DNA from 2 places in the Carnobacterium iners genome. Region 2 is predicted to be linked to the other one. Evidence: predicted binding sites of a transcription regulator. Region 2 holds the regulator's gene; the other holds the start of a gene.

Region 1 (6,395 bases), 1.7 Mb from region 2:
CTTGTTGACCTAAGTGGAACAGTCCATGTAAAAGAAAGGCATAGTCCCCTTTTGAATCAGGCGGTAGAACTCCTGCGACTTCAAACCGTGGATCACTGATTTTTAAATTTGATTTATTCCAATTCTTTACTGAGTATGGCGGATTCATTACGACTGCATCGAATTGTACACCATCATTAGGACGCTGTGGGTCTTCTGGCCAATCTTCTGCAAGTGTATCGCCATTGCTAATCGTCATTTTCTCTGGGCGTACACCATGAAGCAAGAGATTCATTCTAGTTAAGTTATAGGTTGCTGTATTTTTTTCTTGGCCATAATACGCTAATCTTTTCTTCTCATCTTCTGATAAGTATTTGCTCACCGTTAATAAAAGTGAGCCTGAACCAACTGTTGGGTCATAAATCGATTTAATTGATTTTGTTTTAGCAACAATTTGGGCCATAACTTCACTTACTTGTGGTGGAGTATAGAATTCCCCTGCTTTCTTTCCAGACTCCATTGCAAATTGCCCAATTAGATATTCATACGCATTCCCTAATACGTCTCCTTTTTGCAAGGCAACCATGTTCAAATCAGCAAAGAGTAAAACCAATTCTTTTATATTTTTATTTCGTTCATTTAAGTTGCTGCCTAAAGCCGTATCTGTCAAGTCAAGAGTAGAACTTGAGAATAATCCTTTAAAGTCATCTGAATCACCTGTTATAGCGATTGTTCTCTCGAAATTATTCAAACTATCAGTTACTTTTTGAACTTCAAATTCACCTGTACGAATAGCGCTAATCCACGTTTGGTATAAGTGTTCTGGTAAAACATAATACCCAAGAACATCAGAAATCATCTTTACAAGTTGATCTCCATATTGTTGGTAGTTTTCATGATAAGCTTCAATCACTTCTTTTTCGGTCTGTTGTTTCATACCGCTCGTCATTCTAAATGTATCGATTGTTTTATCGCTTAAAAATTTGTAGAACATGAGTCCCAACATATAATCTTTGTATCGACTGGCATCCATTGACCCTCGTAACTCATTGGCACCGTCCCATAATCTTCTTTTTATTTCATCTGATGTAATCATATTTATTCCTCCGTATGTATCCAACAACCGTTGGTGCGTATTTTCTTTCTTAATTAGTGAGATAAGATGAATTGGTTTCTTTCACTCTAAACCAGTCTAGTTTAGTTCTTTAGCGCTTACTTTCTTACCATTATTAGAGTGAATTACGTACTATTTTTTTATTATAACCTACTCAATCTTACCATAATCACTAGTCTAAAATCTTCTATAAAAAAATAAGATCACTATACAAGAAAAAAAGACCTTTCGTAAGTTAATAAACTTACGAAAAGTCTTTTCTAGTAGCTATTTTACAATTTAATTCTTTGGTGCCAAAGAGTTAATTCTTCTTACATCATGCCGCCCATTCCTTGATCCATTCCCATTCCAGCTGGTGCATCTGGCATTGGTTGGTTAGCGACAACAGCTTCTGTTGTTAATAACAGTGCTGCAATACTTGCTGCGTTTTGTAACGCTGAACGAGTAACTTTAGTTGGATCAACAATTCCAGCTTCAATCATATTGACCCATTCATTTGTTGCGGCATTGAACCCAATACCCATTTCAACTTGTTTCATTTTTTCAACGACAACAGCGCCTTCTAAACCAGCGTTTGTTACGATTTGACGGATAGGCTCTTCTAGAGCGCGCAACACGATTTTTATACCAGTAGCGACGTCTCCTTCTTCTTCAAGCTCGGCAACTTTTGCTTGAACATTGATGAAGGCTGTTCCTCCGCCAGATACGATTCCTTCTTCTACTGCTGCACGAGCTGCATTTAAGGCATCTTCAATTCTAAGTTTACGCTCTCTTAATTCTGTTTCTGTTGCTGCTCCAACTTTAATAACAGCTACTCCGCCTGAAAGTTTAGCAAGACGTTCTTGTAACTTTTCGCGATCAAAATCAGATGTTGTTTCAGCAGCTTGGGCTTTCAATAAAGAAACACGTTGCATGATAGTCTCTGAAGAACCTGCTCCTTCAACAATTGTCGTTGAATCTTTTGTGACAACAATTTTAGCTGCATGTCCTAATTCATTGATGCTTGTGTCTTTCAATTCAAGTCCTAAATCTTCTGTAATAACTGTTCCACCGGTTAAAATAGCCAAATCTTCTAGCATCGCTTTACGGCGATCACCAAATCCTGGCGCTTTTACAGCTACAACGTTGAACGTGCCACGTAATTTATTTAATACTAGCGTTGGTAATGCTTCACCATCAACATCGTCTGCAATAATTAAAAGTGGACGACCTTGTTGCAAGATTTGTTCTAATAAAGGCAAGACATCTTGGATGTTTGAGATTTTTTTATCCGTAATTAAGATATATGGATTCTCCAAAACAGCTTCCATTTTATCGTTGTCGGTTACCATGTATTGTGACAAGTAACCGCGGTCAAATTGCATCCCTTCAACAACGTCTAATTCAGTTTCAATCCCTTTAGACTCTTCAATTGTGATGACGCCATCTTTACCGACTTTTTCCATTGCGTCTGCAACCAATTGTCCAACTTCACTGTCTCCAGATGAGATTGCGGCAATTTGTGCGATTGATTCTTTGGTTTCTACTTTTTTAGAAATAGCTATTAATTGTTCTACAGCTACTTTTGTTGCGATTTCAATTCCGCGACGAATGCCCACTGGGTTTGCTCCAGCTGTGACGTTCTTCATACCTTCACGAACGATTGCTTGCGTTAACACAGTAGCGGTTGTTGTTCCGTCACCAGCAATATCGTTTGTTTTTGAAGCCACTTCAACGACTAGTTTGGCTCCCATATTTTCAAAATGATCTTCTAGTTCGATTTCTTTTGCAATGGTTACGCCATCGTTTGTGATTAATGGTGAGCCGTATGCTTTTTCAAGTACGACGTTTCTTCCTTTGGGTCCTAATGTTACTTTGACAGTATCTGCTAAAATATCCACACCACGTAACATTGCTGCACGAGCGTCTTCTGAAAATTTAATATCTTTTGCCATTTCTACTTCACCTCATTCGTTTAGTTGTGTTGCTTTTAGTTGTTTATCTTCATTTTTGAATAGAACCGCATGAAACAGCTTTTCTCTCGGCATGTTTCAATCAGAACTCTAAAAAGGTGGACAAGTTAAAGAATGAAAGCAGTCCGTTTATCCACTAATCAGTCTACATGGACAAGTCTGACGTTAGTCAGTTGCTACTTGTCCATTTTTATTTTTTTTAGACAAGTCTAATGTGAACTATCCTATACTTGTCTGTTTTTATATTCATTTAGACAAGTCAGAGAGAAATCTTTTAAACTTGTCCATTATTGTGTAACCTAAGATGAATTAACTTCAAAATTTTTATTACTCGATTAATAACACATTATTCGTTTATTTTACTCAACGATTGCGATAATATCGCGCTCATTCAAGACAAGAAATTCTTTGCTGTCGTATTTAACTTCTGTACCTGTATATTTTTCAAATAAAATGGTATCGCCAACTTTTACTGATAAGTCAACTTTTGTTCCGTTTTCTAGTATGCGTCCTTCACCTACTGCAATGATTGAACCTGTCTGAGGTTTTTCTTGCGCTGAACCCGGCAAAACAATCCCGCTGACAGTCTTTTCTTCTTCCTTTGCGACTTCAATAATGACACGCTCTCCTAATGGTTTTAACACGTAAATCCCTCCATTTTTTCTTATCCTATTTCCTGTTTAGCACTCTTATTAGAAGAGTGCTAAACCACTCTTTTATAATAAGCAACTTCACTCTTAATTGCAAGCCTTTTAACTCTTTGAGAATAAAAATTTCTTTATTTTATGTTGAAATCTCTCATTTTCTAGAAATGAAATCAGATATTACTCTACCTCTTTGGATGTATCTTATGTTATACTGGCAAATGAAACTTATTTGATTATCGAGAAACCTTAGTTCTTTTCTCAATAAATAAGCAAATACCAAGAATTTAAATAAAGAAGTTTGTTGCTTCTAAAAAAGAAGGTTTAACATCAGTTATGAAAAAAAGAATAAAAGAAACACCTATTTCTATTCTATTAACTTACATCGTAGCTCAATTCTTGCCCGTTTTAATTTTAGCTATAGCTCCTAAAACCTATCAAACAGAAGCCTTAATTTATGGCTCTATTTTTTCTTTTACTGCAGGTGCGCTAGTTATGCTGGTGCTAAATCGAAAGTCAACGATTAGGAACAGTCTAACGTTAAGTACTTCGGCCCCTTGGAAAGAAGTTGTGATGTGGGGATTAATTGGAACACTGATGGCTTTTGCTGCTCAGTTTATCGCAACGCTCATTGAATCACAATTACTAGGCTTAACGATGGAGTCCGCCAACACACAAAATCTTTTATTAACAATTAGTAAATACCCTTATTACCTCATTATTGTTTCTATTATGGCACCTATTATGGAAGAATTTGTTTTTAGAAAAGTTATTTTCGGCTTTTTTTACGACTTAACGGGTGTTGTAGGCGCAGCTGTAATCAGTTCTTTATTATTTGCTTTTATCCATGCAGATAGCCATATTTTACTTTATTCGTCAATGGGATTTGTTTTTTCTTATCTTTATGTCAAAACAAAGAATATTGCTACGCCAATTATTGCACACGTTCTAATGAATACCAGCGTCGTTTTACTCAATTTATTCCAGTAATAAACAAGGTTAGTAGAGAAAGGAATTTCAACTGTCTATGAATAGCAAAAATTTTATCTTACAAATTGTTTTTAATTACATTATGTCTATTGTCTTCATCTGGTTTACGATTAACTCTGTAGGCACTGAAGGCTGGGGACTTTTCCCAGTTTTATTTGTTCTATTTGCTACCAGCGATTTTGTGCGTGCATCTAAATTATTAGAAATTTATTTGCAAATAAAAAAAGGCGATAAACCCGAATAGGTTTATCGCCTTTTTTATTCTTCTTCTAATTTTGGTTCTTCTTTTTTATAATGATCCAAGAAATAAATCAAGGTTTGCAATTCATTCGTTAAATCAACATTTTGTACACGCATGTCATCTGGTACAGTGATGCGAATAGGTGTAAAGTTCATAATTCCTTTTACACCAGCTTTTTGTAATTCATTCGCTGTTTCTTGGGCAACTTTAGTCGGTACTGTTAAAATAACGATTTCGATTTGTTGGATTTTAAGTTGTTCAATCATATCGCTCATTGGATAAACAGGGACGCCACTTAATATTTTCCCAATCAAGTCTTCATTGATATCAAAAGCTGCACTAATTCTCATATTATTGCTTTGATGGAAATTATAGTTTAATAAAGCATGTCCCAAGTTACCCACACCAACTAAGGCGACATTGGTTAATCGATCTTGTTTCAATGTTTTACTAAAAAAGTTCATCAAATTTTCTACATCATAACCGTATCCTCTTTTCCCTAGAGCTCCGAAATAAGAAAAATCACGTCGAATGGTTGCACTATCGACTTTTACTGCTTCGCTTAATTCTGTTGAAGAAATACGGTCTTTACCTGCATCATGCAAAAAACGCAAATAGCGGTAATAAATAGGTAAGCGCTTTGCTGTTGCTTTTGGTACTTTTGGTTTATTCATCTTGTTCCTCCGTTATATTTTATCATTAACTTTCGCTTTAATGTTTTCACAAGTATATACTAACAAATGGAATTTCACAAACTTTTCAGCTCAACGTTCTTATTATAGCATTTTTTCTGAATAAATATAGTCTATTTTCTTAACTGGCTTTGCTGTTTCTCTCACTATGTCTCATTATAAAGCACTAAAAAAACTTGCTTGTGAAGTGTTTTTTTTATTTACTGGAGTAATATCAGAACCTACAGTTATATGATAAACTAGAGTGGAGAATAATGAAATGAGGAAATAAAATGATTTTATTACAAGTTCAACACGTCGCTCGTTATTTTGGAGCTGATGTCTTATTTGAAAATACTTATTTAGAGATTCAAGAAAATTCAAGAATTGCTTTAGTTGGCCGAAACGGTGCTGGGAAATCCACTCTATTAAAAATGATTGCTGGAATTGAGCAACCTGATGCTGGACAAATCATTAAAAGCAAACAAGTAACCATTGGATATCTTGCACAAAACACTGGTTTACATTCAAATGATTCCATCTGGAATGAAATGTTAACGGTTTTTGAACCCGTTATTCAACTAGAAAAAGAGATGCGAAAGATTGAATTGCAACTTGGCGACCTTGAACTTTTAGCTGACGAAGCCTTATATCAAAAAACATTAGAACGCTACGACCAGTTACAGCACGATTTTAAGTTAGCTAATGGCTTTGGTTATGAAGCAGAAATCCGTTCTGTTTTACATGGTTTTCGTTTTTATGAAGAAGATTATCAAAAAAACATTCGCCAATTATCTGGTGGAC
Region 2 (6,395 bases):
GGTTTCACTACGAAAGATGTAGCAGACTACTATAAAATGATGGACGAAGCTCGATCGGTAAATGGCATTCAACAAAAAGGCTTTTTATCTTTCTTAACAACTTATTTTAAAGAGTCAGATAAAATTGAGTTATACAGTTGTTGGGATGGCGATGAATTAAAAAAAGAAAATTATCGACGTGAAATAAACGTGGAAGTGGCGATGAAGAATAAATTGTTGTTTGAGATGCGCGAAAAAGAATTTATTATTGTCAACAGATAACATGAGGGTATATATAACTTTTAACTCGCTTTATTTTGATTAAACTTAAATGAAAGAATAAAGTTAAAAAAGAAAGTAGGGATTGGCATTGGATGGTATTCTTCCATTATGGAAAGAACGTGGAATGACAAGTCACGATTGTGTCTTTAAGCTTAGAAAAATATTAAAAACAAAAAAAATAGGACATACAGGAACCTTGGATCCTGATGTTGATGGTGTTTTACCAATTTGTATTGGAAATGCGACTAAAGTGGTTGAATACATGATGGAAACTGGAAAAAGCTACATCGGAGAGATCACATTAGGATTTTCAACTACAACCGAAGATAAAAGTGGTGAAGTTGTTGAACGCCTTGCTATGGAGCAAATACCTTCAATAGAAGAAATTGATCAAGCAATGGCTAATATGCAGGGTGTTATTACTCAAATTCCACCAATGTTTTCGGCTGTAAAAGTTAATGGAAAGAGACTTTATGAATACGCAAGAGCAGGTGAAACCGTTGAAAGACCTAGTAGAAAAGCGATAATCAAAAAATTTGTTCGCACAACGAATCCAGTTTTTGACGATAATGAAAAAACGGTATCTTGGAGATTTGAAGTAGATTGTGGCAAAGGTACCTATGTAAGAACGTTATCGGTGGATTTAGGTGAAACTTTGGGTTATCCTGCACATATGTCAGATTTAACTCGTACTTCAAGCGGAACGTTCAAATCCGAAGAATGCTTAACTCTAGCGCAAGTAGCTGAAAAAATGATTGATCAAACAATTCAAGAAAAGTTATCTCCACTAGAATACGGGGTAAAAGAACTTGACTCAGTTGAAATAGAGGAAGAATTATGGAATAGAGTAAAAAATGGAGCTGTTTTGCCATCTGATATCTTTGGTGAGCAAGTAACCTTTCCATTAGTTATTATGTACGAAAATGTCGCTTGGAGCATTTATGGCAAGCATCCTGTTAAAGAGGGTCTTATCAAACCATTAAAAGGATTACGATCATTTCAGTAAAGGAGCTTTTCTACTATGGAAATTATTAAACTGCGTCACCCTTATATGAAAAGTCAAATTCCTTCAGCGAATGTCGTTTTGGCTTTAGGTTTTTTTGATGGTGTTCATAGAGGGCACCAAGAAGTTATCAATCAAGCAAAACAGTTAGCTGTAAAGAATAATCATGCATTAGCCGTTATGACTTTTAACCAGCATCCGTCAATTGTTTTTAAAAAAGTAGCAGCTGAAGATATGCTTTATTTATCTACTGTAGAAAAAAAAGAAGCAATCATGGCAGATTTAGGTGTAGATACTTTATATGAGGTAGAATTCACTTCTTCTTTTGCATCTTTAGACCCTCAAACGTTTGTCGATTTATACATTGTTGGCTTGAATGCAAAGGTAGTTGTTGCAGGTTTTGATTACACTTACGGAAAAAAAGAAATTGCTTCTATGAAACACCTGCCACAATATGCTGAAAACCGTTTTGATATTGTTGTGATTGAAAAGCAAACAACAAACGATGCTAAAATTAGCTCTACTCGAATCAGAAAAGCAATTGATAGCGGAAATGTAGAAGAAGCTAATGACCTGTTAGGCTATACCTATGAAGCAACTGGACGCGTGATTCACGGCGATGCAAGAGGTAGATTATTGGGATTTCCGACAGCTAATATTGATGTGACAAAAGATATACGTTTACCAACCGTTGGTGTTTATGTCGTTGAAATACTTGTGGGGAATGAGCGTTATCAAGGAATGGCATCTATCGGACATAATATTACATTCGAGAAAAGTCGTCCTTTGACCGTAGAAGTTTATATTTTAGATTTCAACCAAAACATATATGGTGAAAAAGTAACCGTTTTTTGGCTACATTACTTGAGAAGTGAATGGAAATTTGACTCGGTAGAAGCCTTAATTACTCAGTTGAAAAAAGATGAAGAAGATACAAGACAATTCTTTCAAACAGTCAAAAATTAAGAATCAGTTCTTTTAAATAGTAGTAGTTAAAACCGAGTGTACTTAATGCATAGATGATAGAATCTTAGCGTTAGGCTTATTTGGTATGTAGTAAAAGTTTAAACATATAATTATTAAAAATTCTATAACGGTGTTCTTGTTAAGTAAATTATATAATTATTTATCTAAACGAACTATTTTAAATTTTTAGTGAGCAAGCTTTCATAAACAAACTAAGTCTTTAGTAGTAAAAATAAATAATGCGGTAAATTTTTTACATAAAGTAAGTAATAATCGTTGACAGGTATGAATATGTTTGGTAAATTAATACTTGTGTTAGCACTCATCTATCTTAAGTGCTAAATAAAGAGGTGATGTTACTATGTTAACAGAAAGACAAATTCTCATATTAAAATCCATCATTTTTCTCTACACAAATTATGGTACCCCAATCGGATCCAAGACATTAATGAATGAAGCAGGGTTAAGTTATAGTTCTGCCACTATTCGTAATGAAATGGTCCATTTAGAGGTGCTAGGGTTTATTGAAAAAACTCATTCTTCTTCAGGGAGAATTCCTTCAATTAAAGGATATCGTTTTTACGTTGACCATCTTATCCATCCGATAGAAATTCAGAAAAAGGATTTAATAACAATTAAAAAATCGTTTAGCAACGAGTTTCATCATTTAGATGAAATTGTCATCCAGTCTGTTGAGTTACTTTCGCAATTAACTAGTTATACTGCTATTTCTTTGGGACCTGAGTTAAAAGATAGTCGATTGACGGGTTTTAGGTTAGTTCCATTAACTGAAAATAAGGTAATGGTGATACTAGTGACAGATAAAGGACATGTAGAAAATCAGATGTTTTCCTTACCGAAAACAATCCAGCCTAAGGACTTAGAAAAAATGGTGACTATTTTTAATGAACGATTAGTGGGTCATACCTTAATCGAAGTATTTAAAAAACTCGAAACAGAAATCCCTGCATTAATTAATAAATATGCTAAATCAGCAGTAGGGATTTCTTCAGCACTCGACACCTTTATTTTGCAGGCAGGACGCGATCAGATACATGTTGGTGGTAAAATGAATATGCTAGACTATTCTAATGGAATGAATGTTGAGAAATTCAAATTAATTTATTCTTTAATGGAAGATCAACATGATTTAGCACATTTATTAACTCCTCCTCAGAGTGGGATTGAGGTAAAGATTGGTCAAGAATTAGACGATGAACGATTTGAGGGATTTAGTTTGATAACTGCAAGCTATAACGTTATAGGTTATGGAACAGGAATGATTGCCTTGTTAGGACCGACTAGCATGCCATACTCAAAAATGATTAGCTTAGTCGACGTTTTTAGAAATGAACTTTCAAAAAAAGTAATTGATTACTACCACACAATGGAAGACTAATCAAAAAGGAGCGATGTAGGATGACTGAAAATCAAGAAGAAGAAAATAGTAAAAAAATTAGTGAAGATTCTCCTGAAACCGTTGAAGAAATTCAATCTCAAGAGAATGGTGTTATAGAAGAAGTAGATGAATTAGAAGAAATAGATGAATTAGAGAAAATGAAAAGTGATTTAAATGAGAAAGAAGATCAGTACCTTCGTTTACAAGCTGAGTTAGCTAACATGCGAAAAAGAAACCAAAAAGAAAAAGAAGACACCGCTAAGTATCGCTCTCAATCTCTAGCCACCGAATTATTACCGGTAATAGATAATTTAGAACGTGCTTTGGCTATTGAAGTTACAGACAATCAAGGTGAGAGTTTGAAAAAAGGTTTAGAAATGGTGATGGAATCCTTTAAAGTAGCCTTAAAGAATGAAGGCATTGAAGTTATCGATCCATTAAATCAGCTCTTTGATCCAAATTATCACCAGGCGATACAAACAACATCTCTAGAAGAAGGACAAGAAGCCGATACAGTTGTAAATGTATTTCAAAAAGGTTATTCTTTAAAAGATCGAGTTTTAAGACCGGCAATGGTTATTGTTGCTCAATAAAGACTCAAAAGTAAAATAAAAAATAAACTATAATAAAAAGGGGTAATTAACGATGAGTAAAATAATTGGTATTGACTTAGGTACAACAAATTCAGCAGTAGCTATTTTAGAAGGTGGAGAAGCTAAAATTATAGCAAATCCAGAAGGAAACAGAACAACTCCCTCTGTTGTTGCATTCAAAAATAGCGAGATGCAAGTAGGGGAAGTTGCAAAACGTCAAGCTGTTACAAATCCAAACACAATTGGGTCGATTAAACGCCATATTGGTGAAGCGGGTTATTCTGTTGACGTTGATGGTAAAAAATATACTCCCCAAGAGATTTCAGCAACAATCTTACAGTACTTAAAAGGATACGCTGAAAGTTATTTAGGAGAAAAAGTAGATAAAGCTGTTATTACTGTTCCTGCTTATTTCAACGATGCACAACGCCAAGCAACTAAAGATGCTGGTAAAATTGCTGGACTAGAAGTAGAAAGAATTATTAACGAGCCTACTGCGGCAGCGTTAGCATATGGTTTAGATAAAACAGATAAAGAGGAAAAAGTACTTGTATTTGACCTTGGTGGTGGTACTTTTGACGTTTCTATTCTTGAATTAGGTGACGGTGTGTTTGATGTTCTTTCAACGGCCGGAGATAACCATTTAGGTGGAGACGACTTTGATGAAAAAATTATTGCTTATTTAGTAGCAGAATTTAAAAAAGACAATGGCATAGACTTAGCAAAAGATAAAATGGCTGTTCAACGTTTGAAAGATGCAGCTGAAAAAGCTAAAAAAGATTTATCAGGTGTAACGTCAACTCAAATCAGCTTACCATTTATTACAGCTGGAGAAGCAGGACCTTTACACTTAGAAATTAACTTAACACGTGCTAAATTTGATGAATTAACCTACGATTTAGTAGAGCGTACAAAAAATCCAGTTCGTCAAGCTCTAAAAGATGCTGGTCTTTCTGCTTCTGAAGTAGATGAGATTATCTTGGTTGGTGGATCTACTCGTATTCCTGCAGTAGTAGAAGCTGTTCGCAAAGAAACAGGTAAAGAACCAAATAAATCAGTTAACCCTGACGAAGTAGTTGCTATGGGAGCTGCTATTCAAGCTGGTGTTCTTACTGGTGATGTTAAAGATATCGTCTTATTAGATGTTACGCCATTATCATTAGGAATTGAGACTATGGGTAGTGTGTTTACAAAATTAATTGACAGAAACACAACGATTCCAACAACTAAATCTCAAGTATTCTCAACAGCAGCAGATAACCAACCTGCAGTTGACGTACATGTTTTGCAAGGTGAGCGTCCAATGGCCGCGGATAATAAAACACTCGGTCGTTTCCAATTAACAGATATTCCTGCTGCCCCACGTGGCATTCCGCAAATAGAAGTATCATTTGATATTGATAAAAACGGAATTGTTAACGTACGTGCAAAAGATTTAGGAACTCAAAAAGAACAAACGATTACGATTAAATCATCATCTGGTCTGTCTGATGATGAGATCGAACGTATGGTTAAAGATGCTGAAGCAAATGCTGAAGCGGATAAAGTACGTAAAGAAGAAGTTGATTTACGTAACGAAGTTGACCAATTGTTATTCCAAGTAGATAAAACGTTAGCTGAATTAGAAGGAAAAGTAGATGAAGAAGAAGTTAAAAAAGCCGAAGGCGTACGTGATGAATTAAAAGCGGCCGTCGAAGCAAATGATTTAGAAGCTATGAAGACTAAACGTGACGAATTAAACGAAATCGTTCAAGCTTTAACTGTTAAACTTTATGAACAAGCTGCTCAAGCTCAATCTGAAGAACAACCAGAAGCAGAACAAAGTGGAGATGACAACGTTGTCGATGCTGATTTTGAAGAAGTAGACGATAATAAATAAGCAACGAATAAGAGGATAAAGTAAAAGCCAAGGCAAAATGCTTTTGGCTTTTTCTTCTAGATATGATATGCTCTTGAAGTTGAGTTTTAGTAATCGTATTCTATGAAGAGTTATCTTTGTGACGATGGAGGGATATTATGGCAAAAAGAGATTATTACGAAATTTTAGGCGTATCAAAAAGTGCTACAGATCCAGAAATAAAAAAAGCTTACCGTAAACTATCGAAACAATTTCATCCAGATATAAATAAAGCAGCAGATGCAGATGCAAAGTTTAAAGAAATTACTGAAGCGT

Evidence for each region. The regulator HrcA, encoded in region 2, represses chaperone genes, less so after heat shock. The targets are predictions, from matches to a motif close to TTAGCACTCNNNNNNNNNGAGTGCTAA.
Region 1: groES (co-chaperone GroES) is a predicted target of HrcA. The motif match lies at 3,726-3,752, and genes of this name have one in related genera.

Annotation. Positions count from the first base shown of each region.
Region 1 is NZ_FXBJ01000002.1:307,816-314,210, forward strand. It holds gene B9Y54_RS01635 (type I restriction-modification system subunit M) at 1-1,075, opposite strand, end outside; gene groL (chaperonin GroEL) at 1,405-3,027, opposite strand; gene groES (co-chaperone GroES) at 3,405-3,689, opposite strand; gene B9Y54_RS01650 (CPBP family intramembrane glutamic endopeptidase) at 4,026-4,679, shown strand; gene B9Y54_RS01655 (DUF4305 domain-containing protein) at 4,717-4,923, shown strand; gene B9Y54_RS01660 (redox-sensing transcriptional repressor Rex) at 4,938-5,594, opposite strand; gene B9Y54_RS01665 (ABC-F family ATP-binding cassette domain-containing protein) at 5,885-6,395, shown strand, end outside.
Region 2 is NZ_FXBJ01000002.1:1,969,404-1,975,798, reverse strand. It holds gene B9Y54_RS09435 (hypothetical protein) at 1-261, shown strand, start outside; gene truB (tRNA pseudouridine(55) synthase TruB) at 350-1,267, shown strand; gene ribF (riboflavin biosynthesis protein RibF) at 1,283-2,230, shown strand; gene hrcA (heat-inducible transcriptional repressor HrcA) at 2,592-3,629, shown strand; gene grpE (nucleotide exchange factor GrpE) at 3,650-4,222, shown strand; gene dnaK (molecular chaperone DnaK) at 4,275-6,101, shown strand; gene dnaJ (molecular chaperone DnaJ) at 6,236-6,395, shown strand, end outside.